2 linked regions of the Aquitalea magnusonii genome follow. The protein of the gene in region 2 interacts with the protein of the main gene of each other region in a pairwise test. Links are inferred from orthologs where the notes say so. Each region holds a gene or a part of one and is shown on either strand. Other genes may lie near its edges.

Region 1 (2,746 bases), 410 kb from region 2 along the record:
TGATCCGCATTCGCGACTGGCTGAAGCTGCTGGACCTCGAACCGGTTGCCGGTTGCTTCATGGCTTATGCCCCGCCGTTGTCGCAACAAGGCTGGCTGGAGCGCTTTGGCTTTATGGAGCGTGCCGGGGACAAATGGTGGCCGCTGGCCGCTGGTGTGTACGGGATAGAAGCGGTCAAGCGCCAGCGTGGCATGCGTCTGCTCACGCCGGCGTGGAAGACCGCCAAGCCGGCCAAGGGACTGGTGGTGGCCGGAGGCAATGAACGTCACCCCAGCCGCAGGCAAACGCCATCCAGCCATCGCCAGGTTGGCGGTGATCAGGATTGAACGGACCTGATTGAATCAGCCCAGCCCTTGATGGGTGGGGCCAACAGAACAGAGAAACATGACAACTGAAGACTGTGTCGAGATTTATACCGATGGTGCCTGCAAAGGAAATCCCGGTCCCGGTGGCTGGGGCGCGCTGTTGCGCTTCAAGGGCAAGGAGAAGGAGTTGTTTGGCGGCGAACGCGGCACCACCAATAACCGTATGGAGCTACTGGCCGTTATCCGCGGCCTGGCGGCACTGAACCGGCCCTGTCATGTGGTGGTCTATACCGACTCGCAATATGTTCAGAAGGGTATTTCGGAGTGGATTCATGGCTGGAAGGCCCGTGGTTGGAAAACGGCAGCCAAGGAACCGGTAAAGAACGCCGATCTGTGGCAGATGCTGGACGCCGAGCGTAACCGCCACACCCATGTGGATTGGCGCTGGGTCAAAGGCCATGCCGGCCACGAATTCAACGAACGGGCCGACCAGTTGGCCAACCGTGGTGTTGAATCCCTGTAAACCGTTTTGCCTCCTTATTGATTGGGACCGGTGCAAGCCGGTCCGCCAGAAAGCAGCATGAGACAGATTATTCTCGATACTGAAACTACCGGTCTTGACCCGGACCAGGGCCATCGCATCATCGAATTTGCCGGTCTGGAAATGATCAACCGCAAGCTCACCGGCCAGCACCTGCATCTATATATCCACCCCGAGCGTGATATCGATCCGGATGCCGAGCGGGTACACGGCATCTCGCTGGCTTCGCTGGAAGGCAAGCCGCGCTTTGCCCAGGTGGCAGAGCAGATGGCTGATTTCATGCGTGATGCCGAATTGATCATTCACAACGCGCCATTTGACGTCAAATTCCTCAACGCCGAGTTTGACCGGCTGGGCCTGCCCAAAATCAATCAGCTGGTTGCCCAGGTGACCGACACCCTGGCCATGGCGCGTGACCAGTTTCCCGGCAAGCGTAACAGCCTGGATGCCCTGTGTGACCGTTTTGATATCGACCGTTCCAACCGTACCCTGCACGGCGCGCTGATCGACTGCGAACTGCTGTCCGAAGTGTATTTGTGGATGACCCGTGGCCAGGAAAGCCTGGTGATGGATATCGACGTGGATACCGGCAATGCGCAGGGCGGTGATATCCAGTTCGAGCGCAAGCCGCTATTGGTCAAACGTGCCAGCGCGGAAGAGCTGGCTGCGCATCAGGCTTATCTGGGTGAGTTGGACAAGGCGGTCAAGGGTAGCTGCCTGTGGCGCACCCTGGAAAACCCACCTGCAGGAGATGCTGCATGACGCGCTATCTGGCATTGGTGCCCGCTGCCGGCTCTGGCAGCCGCTTTGGCGGCCCCAGCCCCAAACAGTATCTGCAGCTCAATGGTCGCCCACTGATGTGGCATACCTTGCAAGCACTCAGCCAGGTTGAGGCCATCAGCGAAGTGGTGCTGGTGTTGTCGCCGGGTGATGAGTGGTTTGACGACTTTGACTGGGACCTGCCCAAGTTGCGGGTACACCGGGTAGGCGGGGCGAGCAGGGCGGAAAGCGTGCGCAACGGACTGGAAGCCATGGCGGCTGGTGAGCAAGATTGGGTGCTGGTACACGATGCCGCCCGCTGTTGCCTGTCGGTGGCGGCGGTAGAGCGGCTGATTGCCACGCTGGCAGATGACCAGGTGGGTGGCCTGCTGGCCTTACCGGTGCCCGATACGGTCAAGCGTGCCGATGCCGAGGGGCGCATCAGCGCCACCGTGCCGCGCCAGGGCCTGTGGCTGGCCCAAACCCCGCAGATGTTCCGTGCCGGCCTGCTGGCGCGCGCGCTGGCCGGCAGTGTGGCGGATGAAGTGACTGACGAAGCCTCGGCCATCGAACGGCATGGACACAAGCCACGCCTGGTGGAAGGCGATGCACAGAACTTCAAGGTGACTTACCCGCGCGACCTGGCCTTGGCCCGGGCGATCCTGGCTTCACGAAAGGACTGAACCCCATGTTCCGAGTTGGACAAGGTTACGATGTACACCAACTGGTGGCAGGCCGCCCGCTGATCCTGGGTGGGGTGACGATTCCGCACAGCCACGGCCTGCTGGGCCATTCCGATGCCGACGCCCTGTTGCACGCCATTACCGACGCGGTATTGGGCGCGGCGGCCCTGGGCGATATTGGCCGTCATTTCCCAGATACTGACGAACGGTTCAAAGGGGCTGACAGCCGCGTGCTGCTGCGCGAAGCCGTTGCCCGTGTGCGCGCCGCAGGTTGGCAGGTGGTGAATGTGGACGCCACGCTGATTGCCCAGCAACCCAAGCTGGCACCGCATATCGATGCCATGTGCGCGACGATTGCCGCCGATCTGGGGATTGCGGTGAAGGCGGTCAATGTGAAAGGCAAGACCAACGAAAAGCTGGGCTATCTTGGCCGAGCCGAGGCCATAGAGGCGCAAGCC
Region 2 (8,453 bases):
GGTAAATGCCAAAGCCGCCCACCAATAATAAGGCGAGTAGGGCAATGACCAGGGTCAGGATGAGGCGGCGGATGATGGTCATGAGATGGTCCTTGCAGAAAGCGCTTTTGTTGCGGATTACCTGGTTATTAGTATGGCTTGACTACGTATTTATACCTATAGCATCGAATCCTGACGAATGTAGGGAAAGTTGAATACGCGATGATGGTTTTTATACTTTTTATAAATAAAAATAGATTTTAATTTTAATTAATTGTTTTTAATTTGGCTGACCATGCGGTAAAAGTGTCAGCCTGGGCATGCCCTGCTTTGATGCCAGCACGGTGGCGGGACAATAAAAAAACCGCAGTGCGGATGCACTGCGGTGCGTTTCGATACGACGGGTGCTGCTATTGCGCCAGTAGCTGCCAGCGGCCCTGACCCAGAATCTGCAATTGCTGCTGATGGTATTGCAGCAGGCTGCTGCGGTGGCCCACGCTGACAATGGTGGTGGCAGGCAGTTGCTCTCGCAGCAGGCGGTACATGGCGTCTTCCAGCCCTTCATCCAGCGCCGAGCTGGCTTCGTCCAGAAAGGCAATATCCGGCTGGTTCAGCAATAGCCGGCCAAAGGCCAGGCGTTGCTGTTCGCCCAGCGACAGCGTCTGGCTCCAGTCACGCTCCTCGTCCAGCCGTGCTTGCAGATGACCCAGTTGTACGGCTTGTAGGACCGTTATTGCCTGTTGGCTATCCCCGGCGGGGGGCGTGGCCGGATAGTACAGCGCATCACGCAGGCTGCCGCCCGGCAGGTAAGGCTTTTGCGCCAGGAACATCAGCCCGTGTTCCGGACGGATGATGCGACCGCTGCTATAGGGCCATAGCCCGGCCAGGCTACGCAGCAAGGTGGTTTTGCCAGAGCCGGAGCTGCCGCGGATCAGCAGCGCGCTGCCGCTATGGATGTCCAGATCAACCTGCTCCAGTAGTTTGCGCCCATCCGGAGCCTGCAGGCAGAAGTTTTCCAGTGCCAGCCGCTTGCCATCCGGCTGTATATCGGGGCGTGGCAGCGACGCAGCCTCCTGCATGGAATCGCAGTAACCGGACAGCCGGTTCAGTACGGCACGGTAGCCGGCAAAATCGTCGTAGGCATTGCGAAAGAAGGACAGATTGTCATGCAGCGTGCCAAAAGCACCGGAGGTCTGCATCAGATCGCCCAAGGTAATCTGCTTGGAGAAAAAACGATGGGCCTGCACGATGAGCGGAAACACCACGGCGGTCTGGCTGACAATCAGGTTGAAGCCCTGGAATTTCAGCGACCGGAACACGATGCGCCAGTTGTTGTGGATGATCTGGCCAAAGCGGCTGCGCAGCAGCATGCCCTCCACTTTTTCCCCGGCATAAAAAGCAATGCTTTCCGCATACTCCAGCAAGCGCACCAGCAGGTAACGATAGTTGGCGTTGTACTGCTCGTTCAGGAAGTTCAAGCGCACCAGCGGCCGGCCGATCTTCACCGCCAGCACCGTGGCAATCAGCACGTAGACAAACACCGCAAACACCATGGCGCGCGGTATTTCCACCCCCAGCAACTGCAGGGGGCCGGACAGACTCCACAGGATCAGCGTGTAGGCCAGGGTGGAAACCAGTGATCTAACCACGCCCATCGACAGGCCGAGCGAGCTGTCGACAAAGCTGCTGACATCCTGCTGGATACGCTGGTCGGGGTTGTCACTGCGCTGTGGCAGGTATTGCAGACGGTAGAAGGCGTCGTGCTGCAGTAGTTTTTGCAGTAATTGTTCGTTCAGCCAAGCGCGCCAGTGGATGGAAAAGCTCTGGTTGACATAAAAGCTGAACAGGCTGCGCAGCACATGCAGGCTAGCGACAATGCAGAAGATACGGATAAAGCTCCAGAACAGGCTTTCATTCAGTTGCTGCAGCGAGTTGTATAGCCCGTTGCTCCAGTTGGACAGTACGACATCAATGCGCACACCTATCAGGGTGAGCAGCAGGATCAAGGCCAGACCCAGCAATGGTTTGGCGCTACGTTGCAGGCTGAAGTAAGCGCCGCTGAGTTGCCAGAATTGCCGGCCCCAACTGGTGAGCCGCACCAGTGCCCAGACTGCAATGCCAAACAGCAGGCAGGTAATGCCATAGGCTTTGGCTACCCAGACCATGCTGGTTGCCAGTTCCTGATTCCAGTCCATGTTTTCCCTTCGATAGATTCAGCCATGCCGCACCCGCAACCCGGTTGGACTGCCGGTTCCGGGCGCGGTGGGCATGAAGGAGTGAGAGGTTGCCAGCGAGAACAGCGGCTCAGCTTACGATGCAGCCCGTCTGCTGCCAAATGCTACAAGCCGATAATTGATGAAAAATTGTTGCCGTGCGCGACAGGCCAAGACCTCAGTCAGGCTGCCGCGCAATTGTCCGGCTGGCTACCACAGCACCTTCACCGCGCTGTCGCCCAGCCAGTCCTGCAAGGCCAGCAGCAGGCTGTCATCCAGCCGGACGGCCCAGCTTTGCGACAGGGCTACATCGCCACGCGCTTGGGCATTGCTGTAGCTGATGCGTACCAGGCCGCCATTTTCCTCGTCACGATAGGGGGTGAGCAAGGCTTTCAGCCGGTTGACATCGGCATTGCCGTTCATCTGCAAGGACAGGCCACGGGCAAAGCAGCTGCGTGCCTCGCCCAGATCGTAAATGCGGTCGGCCATGATGCGCAGACCGCCAGAGAAACTGTCCTCGCTCACCTTGCCTTGCACCACCAGCACGATGTCTTCTTTCAGCTTGTTGCGGTTGACTTCGTAGCTGTCACCAAAGAGGCCGATTTCGCGCTTGCTGCTGCCATCGTCCAGTTCGACAAAGGCCATCTTGCCGCGATTGCCCATCTTGACGCGGATGCCGGTGACAAAACCGGCCAGCAGTTGCGGCTCCTTGCGCGGCGTCAGGCGCGACAGCGTGGTCTTGATGAAGGCGCGTACTTCCTGCGCATAAGCGGAGAACGGGTGGCCGGACAGGTAGAAGCCGATGGCCAGTTTTTCTTCCGCCAGCTTGACGGCGTCATTCCATGGCCGGGTGGCCACCATTTCCACCGCCGGGGCCACGTCGTCGCCAAACATGTCGAACAGGCCGCCCTGATTGGCATTAGCATGGGCCTGATCAGCCGCCTCCATCGCAAGGCCGACATTGGCAAACAGCAGGGCGCGGTTGGGTTCGATGCTGTCGAAGGCACCGGCGCGGATCAGCGCTTCGATCACCCGCTTGTTGACCAGCTTCTTGTCGGTACGCTGGCAGAAATCAAACAGGCTGGTGTAAGGGCCACTGGCTTCACGCACCGCCACGATATGGTCGACGGCAGATTCGCCACTGCCCTTGATCGCGCCCAGTGCATAGCGGATTTCCTGACGGCTGACCGGCACAAAGCGGTAGAAGCTGTGATTGACGTCCGGCGGCAAGAAGCGCAGGCCGTTCTTGGGGTCGGTGGCGTCGTCATAGAACACCTTGAGCTGGTCGGTATTGTCCAGTTCGGTGGACATGGTGGCGGCCATGTAGGCGGCGCAATGATGTGCTTTGAGCCAGGCCGTATGGTAGGCCACCAGCGCATAGGCGGCGGCGTGCGATTTGTTGAAACCGTAGCCGGCGAATTTCTCCATGTAGTCGAAGATTTCGTTGGCCTTGGATTCGGGAATGTCCTGCTTGGCGGCACCCTGCACGAACATGGCGCGCTGCGCCACCATCTCCTCCACCTTCTTCTTACCCATGGCGCGGCGCAGCAAGTCGGCGCCGCCCAGCGAGTAGCCGCCAATCACCTGGGCGGACTGCATCACCTGTTCCTGATACACCATGATGCCGTAGGTGGGGGCCAGTACCGGCTCCAGCAGCGGGTGCAGGTATTCGAACTTGGCACCGTGCATACGCTGGATGAAGTCGGGAATCAGGTCCATCGGGCCCGGACGGTACAAGGCCACGAAGGCGATAATTTCTTCGAACTTGCTGGGTTTGGCTTCCACCAGCATTTTTTTCATGCCGGAGGATTCAAACTGGAACACGCCGGTGGTGTTGGCGCTGGCAAAAATCTTGTAGGCGTCGGCATCGTCCAGCGGCAGGTGGGCAACGTCCACGTCCTCGTTGCTGACCTGCTTGATATAGCGCTGGGCCAGTTCGATGATGGTGAGGTTGCGCAAGCCCAGGAAGTCGAACTTCACCAGGCCGATCTGCTCCACGTCGTCCTTGTCGAACTGCGACACCGGCGAGGCACCGTCGGCACTGGCAATGTATAGCGGGCAGAAGTCGGTTAGCTTGCCCGGCGCAATCAGCACGCCACCGGCATGCATGCCGATGCCGCGGGTGAGGTCTTCCAGCTTCATTGCCAGTTCGATCAGCTCATTGGCACCTTCCGATTCAATGACTTCACCGATCTGCGGCTCCACTTCCATCGCCTTTTCCAGGCCCAAGGGCTTGTTGGCCTCCAGCGGAATCAGCTTGGACAGGCGGTCGCACAGGCCGAAGGGCAGGTCCAGTACCCGGCCCACATCGCGGATTACCGATTTGGACGACATGGTGCCGAAGGTGGCAATCTGGCTGACGGCTTCTTCGCCGTATTTCTGCCGGGTGTATTCGATCACGCGCCAGCGGTTTTCCTGACAGAAGTCCACGTCGAAGTCGGGCATGGATACCCGTTCCGGGTTCAGGAAACGCTCGAACAGCAGGGCGTAGCGCAGCGGGTCGAGGTCGGTAATGCTCAGGCTGTAAGCCACCAGCGAACCGGCACCGGAGCCCCGGCCCGGTCCCACCGGGCAGCCATTGCCCTTACCCCACTGGATAAAGTCGGCCACGATGAGGAAGTAACCGGGGAAACCCATCTGGATGATGGTGTCGCACTCGAACTTCAGCCGGGCATCGTATTCCGGCCGGCGCGCCTCGCGCTCGGCCGGGTCGGGAAACAGTTGCTCCAGCCGTACTTCCAGCCCGCGCTTGGCTTCGTACACCAGGAAATCATCCAGCGTCATGCCTTCCGGGGTGGGGAACAGCGGCAGGTAGTTCTTGCCCAGCACCACGGAAATATTGCAGCGCTTGGCAATTTCTACGGTGTTTTCCAGCGCTTCCGGAATGTCGGCAAAGCGCTCCAGCATCTGTTCGGTGGACAGGAAATACTGGCATTCGGAGAAATTGCGCGGACGACGCTTGTCACCCAGCGTGTAGCCCTCGGCAATGCACACCCGTGCTTCGTGCGCCTTGAAGTCATCCGGGTCCATGAACTGGATGGGATGGGTGGCCACCACCGGCAGGCCGGTTTCACCAGCCAGCCACAGCGTGGCCTGTACCACGCTTTCCACCTGCGCATTGTCCACGCGCTGGACTTCCAGATAAAAACTGTCGGGAAACAGGCTTTCCCAGTATTGCGCCCGGCGCATCGCTTCTTCGCGCTGACCCATGGCCAGTGCCACCCCGACATCACCCAGATGCGCACCGGACAGGCACAAGAGATTGCTGTTATCGCCCTGTTCCAGCCAGGCACGCTTGATTTCGGCGCGGCCACGGTACTGGTTGTGGGTGAAGGCCTGGGTCAGCAGTTCGCAAAGCCTGCGATAACCCTCGCGGTTTTTCACCGTCAGCATCAGGCGGGTGGGCTTGTCGCGGTCTTCTTCGTTTTCCAGCCAGATATCGGCCGAGACGATGGGCTTGATGCCCTTGTTGCGGCAGGACTTGTAAAACTTGACCATGCCAAACAGGTTCATCAGGTCCGACATGCCCATGGCAGGCATATTGTCCTTCTGCGCACGCTTTACTGCGTCGTCGAGGCGGACAATACCGTCGGTGATGGAAAACTCCGAGTGGAGGCGAAGATGGATAAAGCGGGGTGCGTTCATGGCGGCATTTTACCGGCAGCGCGGCATCTGCACCATGCGTGCGGCAAGATAAATCGCATCCCGATGGCGGCATGCTCGCTGCCGTGGGCTGGAGGTTTGTTGTGATTGTCACCAGCCTGTCATTGCTCCTTTTCTTGTGTTGCGTCGCAGCATTAGAATGGTGGCATCTGCAATCAGCTAAACGGTGAGTGAAATGGATTGTGATGTCAGAGAGCTGGAGGGCAGCAGCCTGTACAAATTACTGACTGGCAGCGTGCTGCCGCGTCCCATTGCCTGGCTCAGCACGCAGGATTTGCTGGGCGTGGCCAACCTGGCGCCGTTTTCCTTTTTTACCGTGGCCAGCCTCAACCCTCCGGTATTGGCAGTCAGTATTCTGAAAAAGCCTGATGGCAGTGATAAGGACAGTCTGGCCAATATCCGCGCTACCGGGGAATTTGTGGTGAATATTGTCAGCCAGGAATTGGTCGAGGAAATGAATCAGTCCTGTGCCGCCTATCCGGCGGAAGTGGACGAATTTGATCTGGCCGGCCTGGCCAAGGTGCGCAGCAAACAGGTAAAGGCACCCGGCGTGGCGCGCTCGCCAGTGCGCTATGAGTGTGTGCTGCATAGCTGCCTCGACCTTGGGCATGGGGCGGGCGGCAGTACGCTGGTACTGGGTGAAATCCGCCATGTGCATGTGGCGGATGCGGTGTATCAGGAAGGCCGGATTGATGTGCAGGCACTGCACCCCATTGGCAAGCTGGCCGGGGATGCCTACACCCTGGTGCATGCGGATTTCTCGCTGGCACGGCCCTGATTTCGTCTGACCGTATAAATGAAAAAAGCACCTGTCAGGTGCTTTTTTCTTGGCAAGGCTTAGCGCAAGGCCTGGCTGATTTTTTCTGCCATCTCGTCCAGCAAGGCATAGCGACGGTTGTATTCGCTGCGCTTCTTGCTGGCAATTTCCTCCATTGGCTTGCGCGGAATGGGGAAGGGGATGCGGAAGTATTCGGTATTGATTTTCTCGGCCCCGATATCCAGCCAGAAGCTGTCATAGTCGGCCTGGAATTCACGCCGGTAGCGCCAGGAGCTGTAAATATGGCTGTCCTTGCACACGGCCAGCACTTGCTGGCAGCCCATTTCACGGGCAAGCACCGTCAGTGCTTCCAGTGCCAGCCGTTTGGGAAACAGGCCGTGACAAGCCTTGGTGGCGGTGCGGATGCAGTCATGGCCAAATTCCTTGCGCGGGCCTTGCAAGCCGCCAATCAGCGCCACCGACTGACCCTGATACTGGCACAGGGTAAAGGTGAGGGTGGCCAGCGCCACTTGTTGGGCATCGACAAACTGCAGTGATAGCTCGCCTTCCTTGTCGAAGTAATGGTTATGCCCCATCACCCAGCTAAAGCTGCTTTCATCCTTGCCCGTGATGCTGGCAATGCAGATATTGTCCAGCGATAGCAACTGGCTGCGTACCGCTGCCGGCAGTTGCAGCATCCGGCCATAGTGTTGTTGCAGCAGCTCCAGTTTGGCCGCATTGCCCAGACTGCGGTGCAGGTAAGGGCGGTGCAGCTTTTGCGACAGGCGTGGTGCCAGTTTCAGGTAGTCCAGCAGCAGTGGCTCGCTGCTCAGATAGCTTAGCCAGCGATAGCTGCTGGACAGGGAAAGCAGGCTGCGCAAAACCAGCTTGATGCGGTTCTTGCGTTCATCCAGACAGTCCCGTCGGGAAAACTCTCCACTGGCCAGCTGCCCCAGCAGCCGGACAGGGTGAGGCCTCGAAGGTGATTCGATTGTTTTCACACAGAGTTCTTCTAAAAGCGTTCATGCACGGAAATGCATTATTGTTTATTCGGGTGTCGGCGTCTTTGGCCGGCTTGTCCCGTCGTCGTTACCGTTTGTGACGGTTTATTTCTTGTCTTCGCGTGGTTTTAGAGCGGCAATGGCGGCACGCTGCATTTCCAGCGTTTTCATCTGCATGGACAGCATGCCCAGATTCATGGTCAGCCAGCCTTCCACTACCCGCAGTTCTGCCAGCTTGCGGTCGATTTCCTCCTCGCTCATCGGCGGGAGAAAGGGCTGCGCACTAGCCGGGGTGGCAGTTTGCCAGAACTGGCGGAACATGGCGAATGGGTCGTTCGGGGTGAAATCTGCGCTCATGGCTGGCTCTCCTGGTCAAAAAAAACGGGCAAGCGCTGGCTTGCCCGTTCAGTATAAGACCAAAGCCGATGGCTTAGCTGTTGCTGGCTGCCACCTGCGCATCCACAGCGGCCAGGGCCACCATGTTGACGATGCGGCGTACCGAGGAGATCGGGGTCAGGATGTGTACCGGCTTGCTCATGCCCATCAGGATGGGGCCGATGGTCACGCCGTCGGACGCGGAAACACGCAGCAGGTTGTAGCTGATGTTGGCAGCTTCAACGTTCGGCATGATCAGCAGGTTGGCCGAGCCCTTCAGCGTGGTTTCCGGCATGGCCTGGGTGCGGATGGCTTCCACCAGGGCGGCATCGCCCTGCATTTCACCATCGATTTCCAGGTCAGGCTGGGCGTCGCGGATCAGTTCCAGCGCGGTACGCATCTTGTCGGCGGATTCACCGTTGATGGTGCCGAAGCTGGAGTTGGACAGCAGCGCGGCCTTCGGTG

Evidence for each region. The genes of interacting proteins can lie anywhere in the genome.
Region 1: the proteins of dnaE (region 2) and dnaQ interact in binary tests that used the Escherichia coli proteins (3 or more experiments, as listed by UniProt). The link is inferred for Aquitalea magnusonii from one-to-one orthologs.

The regions. Positions count from the first base shown.
Region 1 is NZ_AP018823.1:445,507-448,252, forward strand. It holds dnaQ (DNA polymerase III subunit epsilon), read left to right. Parts: upstream 1-885; coding sequence 886-1,608; downstream 1,609-2,746. Other genes in the region: DLM_RS02160 (class I SAM-dependent methyltransferase), read left to right, coding at 1-326; rnhA (ribonuclease HI), read left to right, coding at 385-828; ispD (2-C-methyl-D-erythritol 4-phosphate cytidylyltransferase), read left to right, coding at 1,605-2,288; ispF (2-C-methyl-D-erythritol 2,4-cyclodiphosphate synthase), read left to right, coding at 2,294-2,746. UniProt on the Escherichia coli protein: DNA polymerase III is a complex, multichain enzyme responsible for most of the replicative synthesis in bacteria. The epsilon subunit contain the editing function and is a proofreading 3'-5' exonuclease.
Region 2 is NZ_AP018823.1:854,410-862,862, forward strand. The notes cover bases 2,203-6,187. They hold dnaE (DNA polymerase III subunit alpha), read right to left. Parts: upstream 5,838-6,187; coding sequence 2,403-5,837; downstream 2,203-2,402. Other genes in these bases: DLM_RS04215 (flavin reductase family protein), read left to right, coding at 6,031-6,187. In the rest of the region: DLM_RS04200 (methyl-accepting chemotaxis protein), read right to left, coding at 1-82; DLM_RS04205 (ABC transporter ATP-binding protein/permease), read right to left, coding at 390-2,174; more of DLM_RS04215, read left to right, coding at 6,188-6,633; DLM_RS04220 (VirK/YbjX family protein), read right to left, coding at 6,693-7,613; DLM_RS04225 (PhaM family polyhydroxyalkanoate granule multifunctional regulatory protein), read right to left, coding at 7,719-7,970; DLM_RS04230 (NADP-dependent malic enzyme), read right to left, coding at 8,044-8,453. UniProt on the Escherichia coli protein: DNA polymerase III is a complex, multichain enzyme responsible for most of the replicative synthesis in bacteria. This DNA polymerase also exhibits 3' to 5' exonuclease activity. The alpha chain is the DNA polymerase catalytic subunit.